DNA from 4 places in the Bradyrhizobium sp. NP1 genome. Region 3 is predicted to be linked to each of the others. Evidence: predicted binding sites of a transcription regulator. Region 3 holds the regulator's gene; each other region holds the start of a gene.

What was found. The regulator LexA, encoded in region 3, represses DNA repair genes until DNA is damaged. The targets are predictions, from matches to a motif close to TGTTCNNNNTGTGTTCNG.
Region 1: the regulator LexA is predicted to act here: its motif matches at 2,822-2,839, upstream of QOU61_RS10365 (PA0069 family radical SAM protein).
Region 2: the regulator LexA is predicted to act here: its motif matches at 2,135-2,152, upstream of dinB (DNA polymerase IV).
Region 4: the regulator LexA is predicted to act here: its motif matches at 2,153-2,170, upstream of QOU61_RS16040 (DUF3072 domain-containing protein).

Annotation. Positions count from the first base shown of each region.
Region 1 covers NZ_CP127385.1:2,158,807-2,163,769, forward strand. Annotated here, with positions in the region: gene QOU61_RS10350 (tetratricopeptide repeat protein) at 1-58, opposite strand, end outside; gene QOU61_RS10355 (bifunctional helix-turn-helix transcriptional regulator/GNAT family N-acetyltransferase) at 1,139-2,071, opposite strand; gene QOU61_RS10360 (glycosyltransferase family protein) at 2,131-2,700, opposite strand; gene QOU61_RS10365 (PA0069 family radical SAM protein) at 2,862-4,055, shown strand; gene QOU61_RS10370 (VOC family protein) at 4,109-4,558, shown strand; gene rnhB (ribonuclease HII) at 4,648-4,963, shown strand, end outside.
Region 2 covers NZ_CP127385.1:1,803,722-1,808,684, reverse strand. Annotated here, with positions in the region: gene QOU61_RS08665 (nuclear transport factor 2 family protein) at 1-189, shown strand, start outside; gene QOU61_RS08660 (NAD(P)H-binding protein) at 186-950, shown strand; gene QOU61_RS08655 (hypothetical protein) at 1,098-1,367, opposite strand; gene dinB (DNA polymerase IV) at 2,192-3,439, shown strand; gene QOU61_RS08645 (MFS transporter) at 3,513-4,754, opposite strand; gene QOU61_RS08640 (alpha/beta hydrolase family protein) at 4,792-4,963, opposite strand, start outside.
Region 3 covers NZ_CP127385.1:3,736,768-3,741,730, reverse strand. Annotated here, with positions in the region: gene QOU61_RS17895 (alpha-hydroxy acid oxidase) at 1-441, shown strand, start outside; gene QOU61_RS17890 (HAD-IA family hydrolase) at 471-1,100, shown strand; gene QOU61_RS17885 (molybdopterin molybdotransferase MoeA) at 1,121-2,332, shown strand; gene lexA (transcriptional repressor LexA) at 2,525-3,226, shown strand; gene QOU61_RS17875 (hypothetical protein) at 3,726-4,148, shown strand; gene QOU61_RS17870 (ComEC/Rec2 family competence protein) at 4,159-4,963, opposite strand, start outside.
Region 4 covers NZ_CP127385.1:3,368,639-3,373,601, reverse strand. Annotated here, with positions in the region: gene QOU61_RS16050 (PAS domain-containing hybrid sensor histidine kinase/response regulator family protein) at 1-1,852, shown strand, start outside; gene QOU61_RS16045 (hypothetical protein) at 1,867-2,091, opposite strand; gene QOU61_RS16040 (DUF3072 domain-containing protein) at 2,206-2,385, shown strand; gene QOU61_RS16035 (alkaline phosphatase family protein) at 2,563-4,401, shown strand; partial or broken gene QOU61_RS16030 (DUF6496 domain-containing protein) at 4,424-4,630, opposite strand; gene QOU61_RS16025 (hypothetical protein) at 4,947-4,963, opposite strand, start outside.

The sequences.
Region 1 (4,963 bases), 1.6 Mb from region 3:
CTCCGGCAACCGCGCTTGCGCAGGTTGAAAGCAGTAACAGCTGGCCGATCTGCTTCATGTCATCCCTCCTCTGCTGAGCGTTTGATCAGACTTGGAACGGTGACGAGCGCCGCGGCAGTAGTCCTACTGAATCACTGGGGTTCTCTGCGACTTCGAGCGACATCGTTGCCGCTACCCAAGCCCATCTTCGCAATCGCTGAAGTGCCGCAGGCAGCATAGCACTTCGGGATATGGACCCGCATTACAACTGCGCCTCGGCGTCGCCGCGTTCGCGATGTGGCTGGAGGCGATATCGTGTGCGCCGTCCGGCGAATTTATCCAGCAATTTCAGGCTGATTTGGGTCGTCCAGTCCTGATCCAAAAAATATTCCGCTTGTCGCGTCGGGCAAATCAGTGGCTCCAATCGGTGCGTCCTGCGCCGGTGAGAGGGGCGTTACGCGTCGTCACGAACGTTGGAGCGGGATGCGATGGACGTGATGGCGTCGCCAGACGAGCGGCGACTATTGCGGGCGGCGAAGTCGTGTGGTCCTGGCATCCCGACGCTGATGCCAAGTTTGCGGATGATGATCTGCAGGCGACGGTGGCAAGAAAGCCCGGTCACCGGGGAGAGCACGAAGGAACCCGTTAAAACCAATCGCGCGGGGAAGGCCGGATTGTTTCGGTCAAACCTGTGGTGACTAACTCGTGTGCTTTTTTGTTGCACGCGAGGCCGCGGGTGCGATCGGCACCCGGCTTTCCCTGCGCCCTCTGCTGTCAGAGGGATCGTTATTCGCAAAACTCGGGCGCAAGCGCGCCGCGGGAAGGCGACCTTGTACGTCTCCGTCGTCATGCTCAGCGCAAGCGGGGCATCCAGTATCCCAGAGGCGTCTCAAGTGAGCACGGCCGTCTCTGGAATACTGGATCGCCCGGTCGAGCCGGGCGATGACAGCCCAATAGCTCTTTGACATTTGAATCCGGAAATCGGAGGCGATGCCGTCCCGGCGAACGCCAGGACCCATGATCATGGCTGTTTCGTCCCATGCGGGGATCGTAGGGTGGGCAAAGCGAAGCGTGCCCACCATCAAATGTTTCACTTCGATAAGGGTGGGCACGTCGCTACGCTCCTTTGCCCACCCTACAGCTCCTCGTAATGACGGTTCTAAAGCTTCATCTCCCAGGTCTCGCCGACCAGGTCGACGCCGAAGCTGTGATGCTTTTTCTGATCGGTGCGGAGGAAGCCGGCGCGCTGATAGATGTCGCGCGCGGCGACGAGGCTGCTCTGAGTCCACAGCGTGATCGCCGAATAGCCGGCCTCGCGCGCGAAGCGGATGCATTGCTCGACCAGCGCGCGCCCGATGCCGAGACCGCGCGCCTTTTTTTCCACCAGCAGCAGCCTGAGCTTGGCGACATCGCCGCTTCCCCGGACCAGGAAGATCGAACCCGCCGGCTCGCCGTCGACCTCCGCGATCCAGCAATGCTCGCGCGCGGGATCGAAGTTCCTCAAAAACTCCGCCGCGATCTCGGCGACCAGCGCCTCGAAGGAAATGTCCCAGCCATATTCCTGGGCATAGACCGCGCCGTGGCGCGAAATCACCCAGCCGATGTCGCCGGGCCGATGGCTGCGCAGCAGGAAGCCTGCGCCTTTTCGCGCCGGCGGCTCCAGCGCCTGCTCGATCCGCGTCATTGCGCCGACCACGGCGGCACGCTCGTTCTCGTCGAGGCTTCCGAGCAGGTGGCCGACGTCGCTGCGCGAGCGCGCATCGAGCGCGGCGAAGGCCTTGCGGCCCGCGGCGGTCAACTCGATCTCGCTGGTGCGTCGATCATCGCTGGACGGTGTGCGCGCCACGATCCCGCGCCGCTGCAGCGCCTTCAGCGTGCGGCTGAGGAAGCCGGCGTCGAGGCCGAGCGTTCGGGTCAGCTCGGTGGCGCTGCAGCGCGGATGATGCGCGATCTCGTAGATGATCCGCGCCTCCTGCAGCGTCCAGGGGCTGTCGAGCAGCTTCGGCTCGATGATGCCGAGCTTCTGCGTGTAGAAGCGGCTGAAGCCGCGCACGGCGGCAATCTGGTTGTCCAGGGCAGTATTTGATTTCATCAAGCGATTATTTGACAAAATCAACCATAATGCAAGACCTGTTGCGACCTGCGGCCGGTTCACGCCACCACGATGCGGCTGCGCAGAAGGATGCGGGAGGAGCGGCCGAGCCTGCGGATCAGGCGGGCCTCGGCGCGGCCATTGTCGCCGGCGTGGCCGCCGAGCCGCTCATAATGGTCGCGGGCGATCAGGAGGCCCTGTTCGGCGGAGGGGCCCAAGAACAGGCGGGTCAAGGTCTTGAAGCGGTCGCGCAAAGCCACCTCGGCATAGGGCGAGCGGGCGTAGCGGAACATACCGGCGCGCGGCCGCCCGCCCGCCGCCACGCTCTGGATGAATTGGCTGGTTTCCTCGATCCAGCCGGCATCGAGCACGGCGCCGGCGTGCAGGAACATCAGCCAGGGCGAGCGCGCCTGCCGCGCGCCGGCGGCAAGCGCGGCAGCCCGCGATCCCGCAAAGCGCAGGAACCGGCAGCCGGCGACATCGGCGACCCGCTCGATCACATTATTGTCGGCGCGGTCGACCAGCAGCACCTCGCGCACCAGGCCTGCGGCGGCGCCCGGCACCAGCGCGGCCAGGGTGGCGACCGCCGGTGCCTCGGCGCCTTCGGTCGCGATGATGACGCTCAGCATGATCGAGGCTTCGGGGTCCAGGAAGCGTGAAAAACGCTGCACTGTTATCATCTTGTCACAAGCTGCGCAGCCTCCCGCCGTGCAGCTATTTGCGGCAGCCCGGCCGCTCCTCACCCGAATGTGTTCTTGCTTTGTTCTTGTGGCCTGCTAATGATGGAGCCATGAGTCGAGCATCCTCTCATGCCCTCAAGCACCCGCCGGTCAAGGCGCCCTCCGAGCCGGCGGGTGCGCCCAAGGATATTGTCGAGAAGGATCTTGTCGAGAAGGATTTTCCCGAGCTTGACGTTGCGATCGAAGCGCCGCGGCGGCGCGGGCGCGGCGCGCAATCCAACGCCAGCGGCCGCTATGAGGCCGAGGCGCGCACGGCCTTCGACGACGGCTGGCAAAGCCTCGACGAGCTGCCGCCGTTCAAGACCACGGTCGCGCTCGACAGCTCGCGCAAGGTGATTGCCCGCAACGACTCCCCGGATATCGGCTTCGACCGCTCCATCAATCCGTATCGCGGCTGCGAGCATGGCTGTGTCTACTGCTTCGCGCGGCCGACCCATGCCTATCTCGGCCTCTCGCCGGGGCTCGATTTCGAATCGAAGCTGCTGGCGAAGCCCGATGCGCCCGCGCTGCTCGAGAAGGAGCTTGCGGCGCCCGGCTACGAACCGCGCATGATCGCGATCGGCACCAACACCGATCCCTATCAGCCGATCGAGCGCGAATGGAAGATCATGCGCGGCATTCTCGAAGTGCTGGAACGTGCCGGCCACCCCGTCGGCATCGTCACCAAATCGGCGCTCGTCGTGCGCGACATCGATATCCTGCAGCGGATGGCGAAACGCAGCCTGGTCAAGGTCGCGCTCTCGGTGACGACGCTCGACCCGAAGCTCGCGCGCACCATGGAGCCGCGCGCCTCGACGCCGCCGAAGCGGCTGGAGGCCTTGCAGCAGCTTGCCGCGGCCGGCATTCCAACGACCGTGATGGTCGCGCCGGTGATACCGGCGCTCAACGACGCCGAGATCGAGCGCATCCTCGATGCCGCCGCTCACGCCGGCGTCAAGGAGGCAAGCTATGTGCTGCTGCGGCTGCCGCTCGAGGTGCGCGACCTGTTCCGCGAATGGCTGCTTGCGAACTATCCGGACCGCTATCGCCATGTCTTCACGCTGATCCGCGACATGCGCGGCGGCCGCGACTATGACTCGCAGTGGGGAACGCGGATGAAGGGCACTGGACCGATGGCCTGGATGATCGGGCGCCGCTTCGAGATCGCCTGCGAGAAGCTCGGGCTCAACAAGCGCCGCTCCAGGCTTACGACCGATCATTTCGTGAAGCCGAAAGGCGGCGGCCAGCAGCTCAACCTGTTCTAGCGTCGGTCCGAAGACAACGAGTAAGAAGACAACGAGCAAGTGGAGAGTAAGAAATGAGCGAGCCCGTGCCTGTCCCGCGCTTCACCGTCATCACGCTCGGCGTCGTCGACATGCGGCGGGCGATCTCGTTCTACGAGGCGCTCGGCTTCGCGCGGAAGATGCGTGCGACCGGCGAGGCCGTGGCATTCTTTGAAACTGGCGCCACCGTGATCGGGCTGTTCCCATGGGACGAGCTCGCCGGGGAGGCGGAAGTTGCCGTTGCGCCGCGGCCGCAGGCGTTCCGTGGGGTGACGCTGGCCTGGAACTGCCGTTCGGTGGAGGAGGTAGATACCGTGCTCGCGTTCGCGGTCGCGAAGGGCGCTTCGCTGATCAAGAAAGCAGGTCGGACCAGTTATGGCGGCTATTGCGGCCATTTCGCCGATCCCGATGGCCATTTGTGGGAGGTCGTGGTCGCGCCGGGCGTCGAGGTCGGCGAGGACCGCCGCGTTCATCTGAAAGACTAGCCGCCGTCATCGCATGGCAGCTTGAATAATGGGAATTGCGCCGAGTTCCCGGTTGCGCGGGCGCGTCCGCCGGCGCAACGATCCCGTCCATGATTCGGGACGAGAGCGCGAAGAAATCCCGCCAGGGGACGGCGAAGGCCGGCAGGGAAAAAGCCGGCAAGGAAAAAGCCGGCAGGGAAAAAGCCGGAAAGGAAGACGCGAAGCCGCCGAAGGGCGTGATCGCGGTGGCCCCGCCGAGCTTCCGGCGCGAGCGCGCGCTGATCAAGCGCGGCATCTGGCCGATCGCGGGCTGCGACGAGGCGGGCCGCGGCCCGCTCGCTGGTCCCGTGGTGGCGGCGGCCGTGGTGCTCGATCCCAAGCGAATCCCGAAGGGGATCGACGATTCCAAGCGGCTTTCTGCGGAGC
Region 2 (4,963 bases), 1.9 Mb from region 3:
CTGTCGCCCGACCGAGCCACAGGGGAAACCTACTGCCTGGCACATCACGTTACGGTCGACGATGGAAAGCGGCGCTTGATGCTCGCCGCGCTCCGCTACCTCGACACGTTCGTGAAGATGGACGGCTCGTGGCTGTTTGCGGAGCGCCGGCTCTACGTCGACTGGTTGGAGGAGCGCGCACTTTCATGACAGCGAGCCAGACGGGTTCAACGAGCGCCTCGGAATCGGAGACGAACGTTCCGGCGGCGGGCCAGAAGAATCTTGTCATCGTGGGCGCGACGGGAATGGTCGGTGGATACGCGCTCCGCTACATGCTCGATCACCCCGCCGTTGGGCATGTGACCTCTGTCGGGCGCAAGCCGGTCGGCATCCCGCACCCGAAGCTCGTCGAGGTTCTTCATCGAGACTTCGCGGATTGCTCGGCACTCGCGGAGGCGCTCTCTGGTCAGCACGCGGCAGTGTTTTGCCTGGGGACCTACACGGGGACGGTATCGGACAAAGAGCTACGCACGATAACCGTAGACTACACGATCGAGTTCGCGCGCGTTCTCCGTGGCAGCAGCCCCGCCGCGGCATTCGCATTTTTAAGCGGTGCTGGCGCAGACCCGACCGGACGAAGTCGGATGCCCTTTGCACGCTACAAGGGCGAGGCCGAGAACGCATTGCTCGCGGCGGGCTTCCCCGGCGTTTACCTCTTCCGACCCGCATATATCTACCCGGGGACGCCGCGGAGGGAACCGAATTTCAGCTACCGCCTGTTGCGCGCGATCTACCCTGCGTTTCGGGTGCTGTTCCCCCACCAGGTGATCCGCGCCGACGATCTGGCCCGAGTGATGGTCGAGGTCACGTTGCAGCGAACGGATGAGCGCCGAGGTCCGGTCTTCGAGAACCGCGACATCCAAGGTATTGCCGAGTCGCTTTGCCCAAATGGCATCCCGGATTTTTCATAGACGAACTCCGCTCCACCTCCCGCCTCTTTGGCTTGCATCGTGAAGCCACGTTAACTTCAAGGAGCTGTTCGGCTCGATTTCCCGGCCCGCGCTCGCGCCCGATCCCTGCAACGCGAGCAGGAATACGTGTTGGCCGAGACAGGGCGATCAATGTGCGCGTGCTGGACGCCGGTTGCGAACTTTCTCACCGCCTGACAGGAGCTGATCGTACAATCGGTCGAGCTCGCGCGCCTGATCGGGCGTGACATCCTCGAAATCCAACGCTTTCAAATCGTGCTGAGTTGGTTGGTAGTTGCGACCATTTTGAATCGGCCACTCACCTTTGTGAGGTAGCCGAGCATCCTCTGCCAATCCAGCGCTCGCCGGCAACAACGACGCCAGAACCATTACACCAACAAAAACGATCTTGCCTGGCATGGCTCGCTCCCAGTTGTCGATCTTGAACGAAGTCAAAAGTCACCGACTCCACGAGTGAAGAAGCTTGCGCGGCAGAGCGGTGACCATCCTGCGGCCGCCGAGCTTGAGGGCCATTTACCCCAGCAACATCTGCGCGAAAGGATCGCGCGCAGGCATATGGGGTTGCACGGTTCGCGGCGCGGATCCGCAATCCACGTGGCGAACTTGGACGCTCGGCCGGACCACATACTGGTCCGGAACATACGCGGCGTCAGGTGCACGCGCGGCAGGAATGCCAAGCGCAATGGTTCTCACTGCCAACATTGCGTAAACGAGAACAGCACGTCGCGATCGATCAGCACTCACTGCGATTCTCCCGTGTAGCAGGGTTATGGCGCACCATAGAGCGGACCCGGAAAGGGCTGGCTCTTCTTCCTTCGAGACCGATTTATCGCAGCCTTAATCCAACAAGATTAGGTGATGGATCCGGTCACCCGAGGCGTCGGGCCAGCGAGTAGTCGCGATGGATATTTCGACCTCGCGCAGAAAACCTCGCAGCCCCTCGACAACCCGTTCGGCACGAGGTTGTCACCGATGTCTCAGGTGCGATCTGTTACCTGTCGGACCTTACGCATGATGCAGCTCGTTAGTTCGTCCTGAACGAGCTCAGCTCCTGCGTGCCCAAAGTCGAATGTTGAAAGGGCACGTGCCTCCCGCGTCCGCCTCTTTGGCTTGCATTGTGAAGCGCCACGCCGGAGCCCCGGGAGGCAGAACCACCATTGACTTAATGTTCTCTTTTTGTTCTTATGGTCAAATACTCCAAATGTCGCGGCGGAACGGTCGGGATGGAAACGACGGCCAGCATCCTCCACGCGGATCTCGACGCCTTCTATGCATCCGTCGAGCAGCTGCTCAACCCATCTCTGCGCGGCAAGCCGATCGCGGTCGGCGGCGGCGTCGTGCTCGCCGCGTCCTACGAAGCCAAGGCCTTCGGCGTCAGCGGTGGCATGTCCGGATGGCGGGCGCGCGAACTCTGTCCACACCTGATCTTCGTCGACGGCCATTTCGAGCAATACAAGCGGCTGGGTGATGCGGCGATCGATGTGCTCAATGATTTCACCCCGCTGGTCGAGCGGATTTCAATCGACGAGGCCTTCGCCGACGTTGCAGGCTGCACGCATCTGTTCGGATCGCCGGGCGAGATCGCCAGTGCGGTCCGGCGCCGCGTCCGCGCAGAGCTTGGCCTGCCGATCTCGATTGGCGTCGCACGCACCAAGCACCTGGCCAAAGTCGCCTCGCAAGTGGCTAAGCCCGACGGGCTGGTGGTGGTCGATCCCGACGCCGAGCTCGCTTTTCTGCATGAGCTACCCGTCGAGCTGATGTGGGGTGTCGGCCCGGTCACCAGAGCCCGACTCGCCGAAATCGACATCCATACCATCGGGCAGCTTGCGAGGGCGCCGGGATCGTCGCTCGAGCAGCTACTCGGTCGCGCGGCCAGGAAGAAGTTGACAGCATTGGCGTGGAACCGCGATGCGCGAGAGATCAAAGCGCATGGCCGGGCGCACTCGGCCGGCGCGCAGGCGGCACTCGGCAAAAGGCCTGCCGACGAGCAGGTGTTCGGCCCTGCGCTGCGTCATCTTGCCGACAGGGTTGCCACCCGGCTGCGGGCGAGCGTGCGGCCCGGGCGAACCGTGACCGTCCGCGTTCGTTTCGCCGACCTTCGATCGGTCACGCGCTCCGTCACGCTCGATGCGCCGATCTCGGCGACCGCGATCCTGGCCGAGATCGCCGAGCAGCTCGTACGCAGGGTGCTTGCTGATCATCCCGACGAGAAGACGATCTCGCTGCTGGCGATCTCTGTGTCGCACCTCGAGACGCGCTGGGACATGCAACTCGAACTGCCACTCGGACTCGACGACGAGAAGCGCCGGCCCGGCACGAGGCAAGGGATGGCGCGCTGGTCGGCTGACCACGCCATCGACCTGATCCGCGATCGCTTCGGGCACGAGGCGGCCGGATATGGATCCGTCGCGCTGGATTTCGCCCGTTCCGTCCCTGACGCGTTTCGCGAGCTTGCGCAGAAGGACCTTTAATCCGGCGCGCGCATGCCGTTTCCAGGCGAGAGCTCGCCCGGTTGTGTCCTGAACGGCGCCGGTTGGTTTCTGTTCACGGCGCAACATTCTCAGGATTCGCGCCCGTTGTCGTCCTCGTATGGCTCGGACGTCGTTCCATCTCTCGCCACAGGAGACTGACGAAGACGCTTGCCAGAACGAACGGTACGCCGAAGAAGAGATACATCTGTTCGACGGGGAAAGCACCCGCTACCAAAAACCCCGCTGCCGGCGGCGCCAGAACCGCGCCGATGCGACCAAATCCGAGCGCCCAGCCGACGCCGGTCGCACGCATGAAGGCCGAATAGACGGTCGCGGAAAACGCCAGCAAGGCATACCCCGCCGCAGACGTGCAAAATCCGGAGAGGAACACTACGCCTGTCATAAGCGGCTTGCTGCCCAGAGAAAGGCCGACGAGCGCAATCAATATGCCGCCGACCGCGAGCGCGATCATCAGTACCTGATCGGACCGCAGCCGCGCGGGCGCGGCTCCGATAGCTATCGTTCCCAAAACCCCGCCGAGATTGTAGACGCCGGTCATCTGACCGGCTGTTGCAACCGACCAGCCCGCCTGCTGCATGAGGGTCGGCGACCAGAAAGCATTCACGACAAGCGCAGACCACACCATCAGCGAGGTGAGCCACAACCACGTCGTCTTTACTCGCTCTTCGGCGACGAAAAGTTGCTGGACCGTTGTCGTCGTGCCCATCCGTTGTCCTGCCGCAGGTGGCCGCTTCACGTCCTCCTTGGGCAGGGCGACGGCTATGACCGCCGTGGCCGCGAGCGGCACGATCCCGCCGAGAAAGAACACCGCTCTCCAACCGAACATGGGAATCAGCACCGAGCTGACGAGGCCGGCGGCCATGCCGCCGAGCGGCACAGCCACCGACATCAGAGTGACGACGCGCGCCCGTTTGTCGGGCGGAGCCTGATCGGAGGCGAGGCTCACATAAATCGGCGTGGCACCTCCAAGACCGATGCCGGCAAACAGCCGAAACAACAACAACAGATCGAAAGAGCTCGTAACGGCCATCGCCAGGGAGCAAACGGCAAACAGCGCCGTCGTGCCGACCAGCGGCCACTTTCGACCCAGCCGGTCGCCGAGAGGTCCGAACACCATCGAGCCGGTAAGAAAGCCGATCTGAAAGGCGCTGGACAGCCAACCGAAATGGACGGTCAGAACATTCAGATCGGTCGCAATTTCCTTCGCGGCGGGCCCGACCGATTGCATGTCGAACCCGTCCAGGAATGCCACCACCGAGCAAAGGAGGACGACACGCAGTTGCAGGGAACCCACGTCACCCTCCCGTCGCTCGAGTTACGCCATCAGCGAGTCAAAGGTGATCGGTGAACCAGTCGGCGATCAGACTCGCCGCCGGCTCCTGGCGATCGAGCTGCACGTGGGCAGCGCCGCCCTCCTCCGCGGTGTAAACGCGCATTTGCTTGTTTTTCGATCCGATCGCGGCGAACAGCGCCTTCGCGTTCTCGAGGCTGGTCTGCCGATCA
Region 3 (4,963 bases):
ACCGCCGAGGATGCCCAGATCGCGCTCGACCACGGCGTCGAGTGGATCTACGTCTCCAATCACGGCGGCCGCCAGCTCGATCACGGGCGCGGCGCCATGCACGTGCTGCCCGAGATCGTCGATGCCGTGAAGGGCCGCGCCAAGATCATGGTCGATGGCGGCTTCTGCCGCGGCAGCGACGTCGTCAAGGCGATCGCGGCCGGCGCCGACCTCGTCGGCATCGGTCGCCTGCAATGCTGGGCGCTGGCCGCAGCCGGCGAGGCCGGCGTGCTGCGCATGCTGGAATTGCTGGAGGACGAGGTGGTCCGCACCCTCGGCCTGCTCGGCGCCACGTCCTTCGCCAAGCTCGACAAGAGCTGCCTGCATCCGGCGACCGCGACCAATCCGCCCGGCGTGTTCAGCGCCTTTCCGCTGCTCGACATCGAGCCCTATCGTTACTGATGAGCCGCTTGGTAGGTGTTTCGAGCGCGATGACCTCACCCCGGCTCTCCCCCGGCGCCGCGGACGCCCTGTTGTTCGACCTCGGCCGCGTGGTGCTCGACATCGACTTCTCCCAGGCGATCGCATGCTGGGCGACCCACGCCCGATGCGCGCCGGCAGAGCTGGTCGCGCGTTTCGTGCGCGACGAGAGCTACCGGCAGCACGAGGTGGGCACCATCAGCGATGCCGCCTATTTCGACAGCCTGCGCGCGATGCTGGGGATCACCATTTCCGACGCCCAGTTCCTCGAAGGCTGGAACGCGATCTTCGCCGGCGAGATGCCCGGCATCGCCCCCCTGCTGGCGCGCGCCGCGCGGCGCATGCCGCTCTATGCCTTCTCGAACACCAACCGGCCGCACGTCGAGCACTTCTCGAAAGCCTATGGCCCCCTGCTCGGCCATTTCCGCGAAATCTACCTGTCCTCGACGATCGGCCTGCGCAAGCCGGATACCGCCGCCTATGATCATGTCGTGAAAGCGATCGGGGTGCCCGCCTCGCGCATTGTGTTCTTCGACGATCTCGCCGAAAACATCGAGGGTGCGCGGGCCTGCGGCCTGCAGGCGGTCGAGGTGCGATCGTCGCGCGACGTCGCCGACGCGCTCGAGGCACTCGGGATCTAGGAATTTTAGGAGTTTTCGCTGTGGCCCTCATGCCGGTTGCCGACGCTTTGGCCGCGATCCTCGCAGACAGCGAACCGCTGGAACAGGAAATGGTGGCGCTGGATGCCGCCTACCATCGCGTGCTGGCGCGCGATGTCGCTGCGCTGCGCAACCAGCCGCCGCAGGCGATGTCGGCGATGGACGGCTACGCGGTGCGCGCGGCGGATGCGGCGCAGGCAGGCGCGCGGCTGACCGTGATCGGCGAGGTCGCAGCCGGCCGCCCGTTCGAACGACGGGTCGGGCAAGGCGAGGCCGTGCGCATCTTCACCGGCGGCGTCATCCCCGACGGCGCCGATGCCGTGGTGATCCAGGAGGACACCGAGGCCGACGGCAACACCATCCGCATCACCGAGGCGGCCAGCGTCGGCCGCCATATCCGCGGCCCCGGCATCGATTTCAGGCAGGGCGAGGTGCTGCTGCAAGGAGGCACCCGGCTTGGCGACCGTCATCTGTCGCTCGCGGCCGCCATGAATCACCCCAACCTTCCGGTGCGGCGCCGGCCCAAGGTCGCGATCCTGGCGACCGGCGACGAGCTGGTGATGCCCGGCTCAACGCCCGGCCCGGGCCAGATCGTCTATTCCAACGGCTATTCGCTGCGCGCGCTGGCGCGCGCCGAGGGCGCCGACACGATCGATCTCGGGGTCGCCGCCGACACGCTGGAAGCGACCACGTCGGGCATCCGCCGCGCCCGGGATTCCGGCGCCGACATCCTGATCACGACCGGCGGCGCCTCGGTCGGCGACCATGACCTGGTGCACCGGTCGCTTCGGGCAGAAGGCGTGACCATGGCGTTCTGGCGCATTGCGATGCGCCCGGGCAAGCCGATGATGCACGGCCGGCTCGGCGCGCTCCGGGTGATCGGCCTGCCCGGCAATCCGGTTTCCTCCTATGTCTGCGCCTTCCTGTTTCTGGTGCCGTTGATTCGCGCGCTTTCGGGTCGCTCGGTGATTCACCATGCACGTGAAACCGCCCTGCTCGGCCGCGACGTCGGCGCCAACGATCAGCGCGAGGATTACTTGCGCGCGCGGCTCGACGAGCGCGACGACGGCACGCTGATCGCCACGCCGGTCAATCACCAGGACAGCTCGCTGGTTGCGAATCTCGCTGCGGCACAGGCACTTCTGATCCGTCCGCCATTTGCGCCGGCGGCGAAAGCGGGCGCGTCTTGCGACGTGCTGCGACTGCCTGACTGAGGCGATCGGGCAGCGGTTCCGCGCCCTCGGAGCGCGTTCACCGGAAATTAAGTGGTTGCGGAACACATATCGAACATATAGTGTCCGTTCATGATTTGTTTCGAGTGCTGGTATCTACTTTGATGCCGAGAATGGGAGCCGCGCTCCCGTGGTCGCATCAATCGGCACCATCAACCGGGGGACTTGCTCGAGATGCTCACGCGCAAACAGTACGAACTTCTGCGTTTCATCAATGAACGGCTGAAAGAGGCCGGCGTCCCGCCCTCGTTCGACGAGATGAAGGACGCACTCGACCTGCGCTCGAAATCCGGCATCCACCGCCTCATCACCGCACTGGAAGAACGCGGCTTCATCCGTCGCCTGCCCAACCGCGCCCGCGCCATCGAGGTGATCAAGCTGCCCGAGCTTTCCGCAAGCGGCGGCGGCAGCCGCCGCGGCTTCACCCCGAGCGTCATCGAAGGCAATCTCGGCAAGGGCCGCAGCGCCAGCTCCACCGCCGATGACGGTGAGCGTCCGGTCGCGGTGCCCGTCATGGGCCGCATCGCCGCCGGCACACCGATCGAGGCACTGCAGACCCGCAGCCACACCATCAGCGTGCCGCCCGACATGCTCGGCTCCGGTGAGCACTACGCGCTCGAGGTGCGCGGCGACTCCATGGTCGATGCCGGTATCCTCGACGGCGACATGGCTTTGATCCAGCGCAACGAGAGTGCCGACACCGGCGACATCGTCGTCGCGCTGATCGATGACGAGGAAGCGACGCTGAAACGTTTTCGCCGCCGAGGTGCTTCCATTGCGCTGGAGCCGGCCAACACGGCCTACGAGGTCCGGATACTCCCGCCGAACCGCGTCAAGATCCAGGGCAAGCTGATCGGGCTGTATCGGAAGTACTGAGTGGCACCGCGTACAGGACGGTCGCGGCGGTTGAACGCCGCCTCGGCCGCGTGTGGTGTTGTCGCGCGTTGCAAGGCTCGCATGCCAAACGGAGCAACGAGCCAGCGACAACAGCGCAAGCGCGCTCATGCTTATAAGGCGAAGCGCGTGACAGGAAACGTGACAAGAAAATGGGCAGCCGGGAAAACGCGCGCGCTGTCCTCATTGCTCGGACAGAAGCCCCCTGCCTATGCGCGAGAGGCCATTTTTGTTCCAAAGAAACTGCGCTTCACGCCAAACTAATTTGTGATGGCCGCGCAGGCCGCGAGTCGCAGAATTGCCTACAAGGAAGCCAAGGGTTGGCGTTATCGTCCACTTTGATAGGGCCCGCGCCTCCCGCAGCAAGATCGACAAACAACAATCGGTCTCCTCGCGGCACAGGCGAAAGGCATTGTGCGGCGAGCATGCTCAGGGACACGCACACAGGCACGGGTCGCTATCTCGAACGAGGAGCAACCCGATGTGTGACTACAGTCTGCATGCCGTGGCGTCCCGTCCCGCCGAGGTCGGCGAAGAACTGATCACAACGTCCTTCCGCGGGACTTCGACACGCGGCTTCGCAAGCGAGCGCGAACCAGGCGTCGCGGTTTGCCTGCTTCCCGGTACCGAGCTGGCCTTCGCCGCCGATGTCAGATACGACAGCCGGTGGATCTGGACCAAGACGATCAACTCGCGCGTCGGCAAGTTCGGCAAGATCGATCCGCTCGTGCCCGAACGGCACCATGACGCGATCGAATTTCCGGATGGCAGCTTCGTGCTGGTGACGCAACTGTGCGAAGGCCAGCGTGCGCGGGTGCTGCAACTCCCGGTGACGCAGCGAACCCCGGAGAAGGCAGCTCCTGCCGTGGAGACGCCGGCACCGCGACGGCAGCCCGTGGGTTGAGCGCGCCGCGCTAGTCGTCCGCCTGCAAATCGGTCTCCGCCGGTGTCGCATCGCGCGGAGCGGTTTGCGGTGACCTGAGAACAGGTGAGACGTCCACCTCGCCCTCGCCAGCGATTGCCAGGGACCATGGGCGGTCGAAGCCCTGCGGCTTGACCGCGCCGATGGAAAATCCCTGGCGCGTACGGCGAACCGACAGCGTGCCCTGCCTTTGCAGGCGCGCGCGGTCGATGGTTGCGGCCTCGCATTGCGCCGGCGCCTGCCGTGCCGTCACGACCAGCGCTGCACGCGCACAGTCGTCTCCAAGCGCCGCGGCATGATCGGCAAGCGTGACGAGCCCGCCATCGGCCATCGCGGCCACGCAGCCGGCCTCGTCGCAGGACACCCCCTCGCCAAGGCTGGCATCGACCGGCGGCCGCGGGTCGGCGTCCGCGGCCAGCCATTCCTTCACCAGAAACGCGTCCTTCGCCGTCCTCATCAGGTGCAGCCGCCCGTCCCGACCACGCACGGCGACGTTGCGGCCGTCGCCGGAAACCAGGACGTCGGGCAGCGGCGTCGCGACCGCCCAGACGATAGCTGCGGCCAGCGCAACCGCGCCCGACCAGCGCAGCGGCGAGCGCAACAGGCCCATCAGGATGAGGCCAAGGCTCGCCACGATGACCGGAGCGATGCCGAACGCCGCCATGCGGCCGATCGCGCCGGGCAGCGCCGCGACCCATTGCGTGACCACGATCATCCAGTCGATCCCGATCCCCATCAGCCACCAGAACAGGCCGTCGAAGCCGAACGGCATCGCCGCGAGCCCGAGCAGGCCCGCC
Region 4 (4,963 bases), 370 kb from region 3:
CTATCTCGACTTCCTCGGCCTGCCGTTCGAGCAAGCGATCAATTTCGACTGGCGCAAGGTGCTGCATCCCGACGACCTGCCGCGCATCCTGCAGGAACAGATCGCCGGCGAATCCTCCCTCAAACCCTTCGTGCTGGAAGCCCGCTATCGGCGCGCCGACGGCGAATGGCGCTGGATGCGATCGGAATCACAGCCACGCTGGGACGCCGCCGGCAAGCATATCGGCTTCATCGGCGTCGCCCACGACATCACGACCTCGAAGCGGGCCGAGATCGAATTGCGCCGGCTCAACGAGACGCTGGAGCAGCGCATCCGCCAACGCACCTCGCAGCTCCAGTCGAGCGAGGCGCAGCTCCGCGCCATCCTGGAGACCAGCCATCAGTATCAGGGGCTGCTCGGCCTCGACGGCGAGGTGCTCTACGTCAACAAGATCGCTCTTGTCGGGATCCGCGCCGCGGCGCGCGACGTCATCGGCCGCCCGTTCTGGGAGACGCCTTGGTTTACCGCAACTCCAGGCATGCCCGAGAACATCCGCGGCGCCTTTTTGAAGGCGCGCAACGGCAGCGAGGTCCGGCTCGAGGTGCGGTTGCGTCTGCCGGTTGGCGACCGCCATTTCGAATGCGTGATGCGGCCGGTGTTCGACCAGGACGGCAAGGTCTCCGGCGTGGTGCCGGAAGCGGTCGACGTCACCGAGCGCCGCCAGGCCGAGGAATTGCTGCGCCAGTCGCAGAAGATGGAGGCGGTCGGCCAGCTCACCGGCGGCGTCGCGCACGATTTCAACAACCTGCTGACGATCATCCGCTCGGCCACCGACTTCCTGCGCCGGCGCGAGCTCTCCGACGATCGGCGGCGCCGCTATGTCGATGCGATCGCCGAGACGGTGGAGCGCGCTTCCAAGCTGACCGCGCAGCTGCTCGCCTTTGCCCGGCGCCAGCCGCTCAAGCCGCAGGTGTTCAATGTCGGCAGCCAGGTGGAAACCGTCGCGCAGCTCATTCGCCCGCTGGTCGGCGGCCGGATCGCGATCGACGTCGCAGTCGATGGTCCCGAATATTTCGCGATCGCCGACGTCGCGCAGTTCGAGACGACCCTGGTGAACCTGGCAATCAACGCGCGCGACGCGATGGAAGGCGAAGGCCGCCTCACCTTCTCCGTCCGCAAGAGCGGCGCGATCCCCGTACTGCGCGGCCAGCCGGCACGCGCGGGGGATTTCGTTGCGATTTCCGTCACCGACACCGGCACCGGCATCCCAGCCGAGCATCTCGCGGCGATCTTCGAGCCCTTCTTCACGACCAAGGAGGTCGGCAAGGGCACCGGGCTTGGCCTGAGCCAGGCATTCGGCTTCGCCAAGCAGTCAGACGGCGATATCGAGGTTGCAAGCGAAGTTGGACGCGGCTCAACCTTCACGATCTACCTGCCGCGGGTCGCGATCGCGGAGAGCGGCGCGAACCTTGCCGCGGGCGCGAGCGAGCCCGCCAGCGCCGGGCGCGGCTACCGCATCCTGGTCGTCGAGGACAATGACGATGTGGGGCGTTTCTCGACCGAGCTGCTCGAGGATCTCGGCTATACGGTGCGCCGGGTCGCCGACGCCGATGCCGCGCTTGCGATCCTGGCCGAGAACGAATTCGACCTGGTGTTCTCCGACGTGATCATGCCCGGCATGGATGGCGTCGAGCTCGCCGGCATCATCCGCACGCGCTATCCCGGCCTGCCGGTGGTGCTCACCAGCGGGTACAGCAACGTGCTCGCGGAAAACGCCGACCGCGGCTTCGAACTGATCCAGAAGCCCTACTCGGTGGAGCAGCTGTCACGCATCCTGCGCAAGGCGATGTCGGAGCGTATCGCCGCTCGCTGATACGTCTGCTGCGCTCAGTCGTGCGCGACGACCCGCGGCTTCTCGCTCTTCTCCGCCGCACGCGGAGAGGACTTCAGCCGCTCCTGCACGGTAGGCAGCCGATCGGTGCCGCCGGCCGCTTTCCAGTCGTCGATCAGAACGACCAGTTCGCGCCGCATCGCGATCAGCCGCGTCGCGGATTCCGCGCAGTCCAGGCCTAGCTTGACCTGCTCGCGGACCGTGGCCTCGGCTTCGATCATGTCCGCACGCAAGGCACTCATCTTGCGCCGGATCTCATTAATTCTGTTGTCCATGGCTTGTTAGAACAAAAAGAGAACATAGAGTCAAGCCCCAGACCCTATTTGGAGGCGGATATGACCGATGTTCAAGAGCGATTACGTTCACAAATGACGCGCGCCCAGGCCGGAAAGCTGAAAAGGCTTAGCCGGGAAGCCTACCAGCCGCGCCAATTCGAGGAAAATCTGACCCAAGCCGAGGCGCTCCGGCGCATAGGCGCCCTGGAGGCGGAAATTGCGCTGGCGGACTCATTCTAGGGTCGCGCGCCTCACCCCTGCCTGCCGCCCGGATGGCGGCCGAGAGTTGCGCCCGCACCGGAAATCGGGAACCTAGGCTGGGCTCGCGCGAAGGACCGCTGTAACAAATCCGTCGCACGGCAGAACTAGACAGGCGGCGACCAGAATCCGCCATTTGCCATGCCTCGGGGGAATGCCATGCGCCGCGCCATCCTGTTGTTGTCCGCAAGCCTGTTCGCGCTCGGCGCTGCCCCCGCTTTCGCGCAGAACAACACGCCGCACAACCTGATCCTGTTCATTCCGGACGGCTTGCGCGGCCGCATCGTCACGCCTGCCACCGCACCCGCGATGGCCGCGCTGCGCGACCAGGGCGTTCACTTCAGGAATTCGCACTCGCTGTTTCCGACCTTCACCATGGCGAACGGATCGGCAATCGCGAGCGGCCACTATCTCGGCGACACCGGCACCTTCAGCAACACCATCTACACCGCGTTCAGCTCCGCGCCGGCGGGCGACACGGTGGTGCCCTTCATCGAGAACGACGCCGTGCTCGGCGATGTCGACGAGCATTTCGGCGGCGACTACCTCAATGAGGAAACCATCCTGAAGATGGCGCGCGGACAGGGATTCAGCACGGCGGCGATCGGCAAGGTCGGCCCGACCCTGATCTTCGATCACACCGACCGCGGCAAGAACACCATCGTGATCGACGACTCGACCGGCGCTAAGAGCGGCGTTCCGCTGTCCGACGAGATGAAGGACGCGCTGACCAAGGCCGGACTTGCGCTGGCGACGCCCTCGCGCGGCGACAACGGCAAGGCGGGCGACGCCAAGACGCCGGGCACCACGGTCGCCAATGTCGCACAGCAGGCCTATATGGCCGACGTCGCCACCAAGGTCGTGCTGCCGATGTTCAAGGCGCGCGCAAAACCGTTCGTGCTGGTGTTCTGGTCGCGCGACCCCGACGGCAGCCAGCACAACACGGGCGACAGCCTCAACACGGTCACGCCGGGGATCAACGGGCCGACCTCGATGGCCGGCATCAAGAACGCCGACGACAATTTGGCGCAACTGCGCAAGGCGCTCGACGACCTCGGGCTTGCCGCCACCACCAACATCGTCGTCACCTCCGACCACGGCTTCTCCACGATCTCCAAGGAGAGCAAGACGAGCCCGTCGGCCAAGCTAAGCTATGACGACACCCCGAAGGATTTCCTGCCCATGGGCTTCGTCGCGCTCGATCTCGCAAAGGCGCTCGATCTGCCGCTGTTTGATCCCAACGACAAGAACGCGCGCGTCGCCGAAGGCGCCCATCCGAAGGCGGGCAACGGCGTGCTCGGCAAGGATCCGGCCAAGCCCGATCTGGTCGTCGCCACCAATGGCGGCTCGGACCTGATCTACCTGCCGAACAAGGACAGGAAGCTTGCTGCGCGCACCATCAAGGCGCTGCTCGACCAGGATTATGTCAGCGGCCTCTTCGTCGACGACGCGCTCGGCCGCTTTCCGGGCACGCTGCCGATGTCGCAGATCGGCATGAAGGGCACGGCGGTGACGCCGACGCCCTCGATCGTCGTCAATTTCCGCTCCTATTCGTCGGGATGCGACGAGCCGACCAACTGCTCGGTCGAGATCGCCGACACGGTGCTGCGCCAGGGCCAGGGCATGCATGGCAGCTTCGGTCGCGGCGACACCTTGAACTTCACGGCCGCGATCGGCCCGGATTTCAAGTCGGGCTTTGTCGATCCCCTGCCCGTCAGCAATGCCGATGTCGGCGCGACCGCGGCGCGCATCCTCGGCCTGAAACAGAACGCCAAGGGCGAACTGATCGGACGCGTGATGACCGAAGCGATGCCGAATGGCGCGACGCCTAAGGCATTCGCCGGCTCGGTCAAGTCGGAGCCGGCCGCGAACGGGCTGCGCACCGTGCTCAACTTCCAGCGCGTCGGAGCCCAGCGCTATTTCGACGCCGCCGGCTTCCCCGGCCGCACCGTCGGGCTGGAGGCGGACGGCGGCAAGCAGAAGACGGCCGGGAAATAGCAGGGCGTTACATCTAGCGACTTCTGGCGGATTTCTTCTTCGGCACTTTCTTGCCCTTCTTGCGGGCCTTGGAAAGGCCGATCGCGATCGCCTGCTTGCGGCTCTTGACCTTGCCGGCCCTGCCACCACGGCCGCTCTTCGCGGTGCCCTTCTTGTAGCGGCGCATCTCGTTCTCTACGTCGCTGCCCGCGCTTCTCGAGTATTTGCGCTTTTTCGCCTTGCGCGCCATCGGATGTCTCCGTCCCAAAGACGGTAGAACCGCTGCGGATGCCGGATGGTTCCAGTCGGCACATGCGAGCCGGCTTGAGAACGCGCGTGCTCTGAAAAACAAAACGGCGGGCTAGTGTGGTGGTTCGGAAGTTCTCTTCATTTGTTCGGCGAGTTCGTCAAGAGAACTTCCGAACTAAAACCACACTAGAATCATAAATTTTGCGAGTGTCCTTTCGGACCCGAAGTTCGCAAAAGAGCCCGCCGCAAAATGATGCGAACTTCGTGTCCGGGACACTAGGCCCGCCGTCTGCAAGATCGTCCAGCCGATCCGAGGATCACAGCATGCCGATGT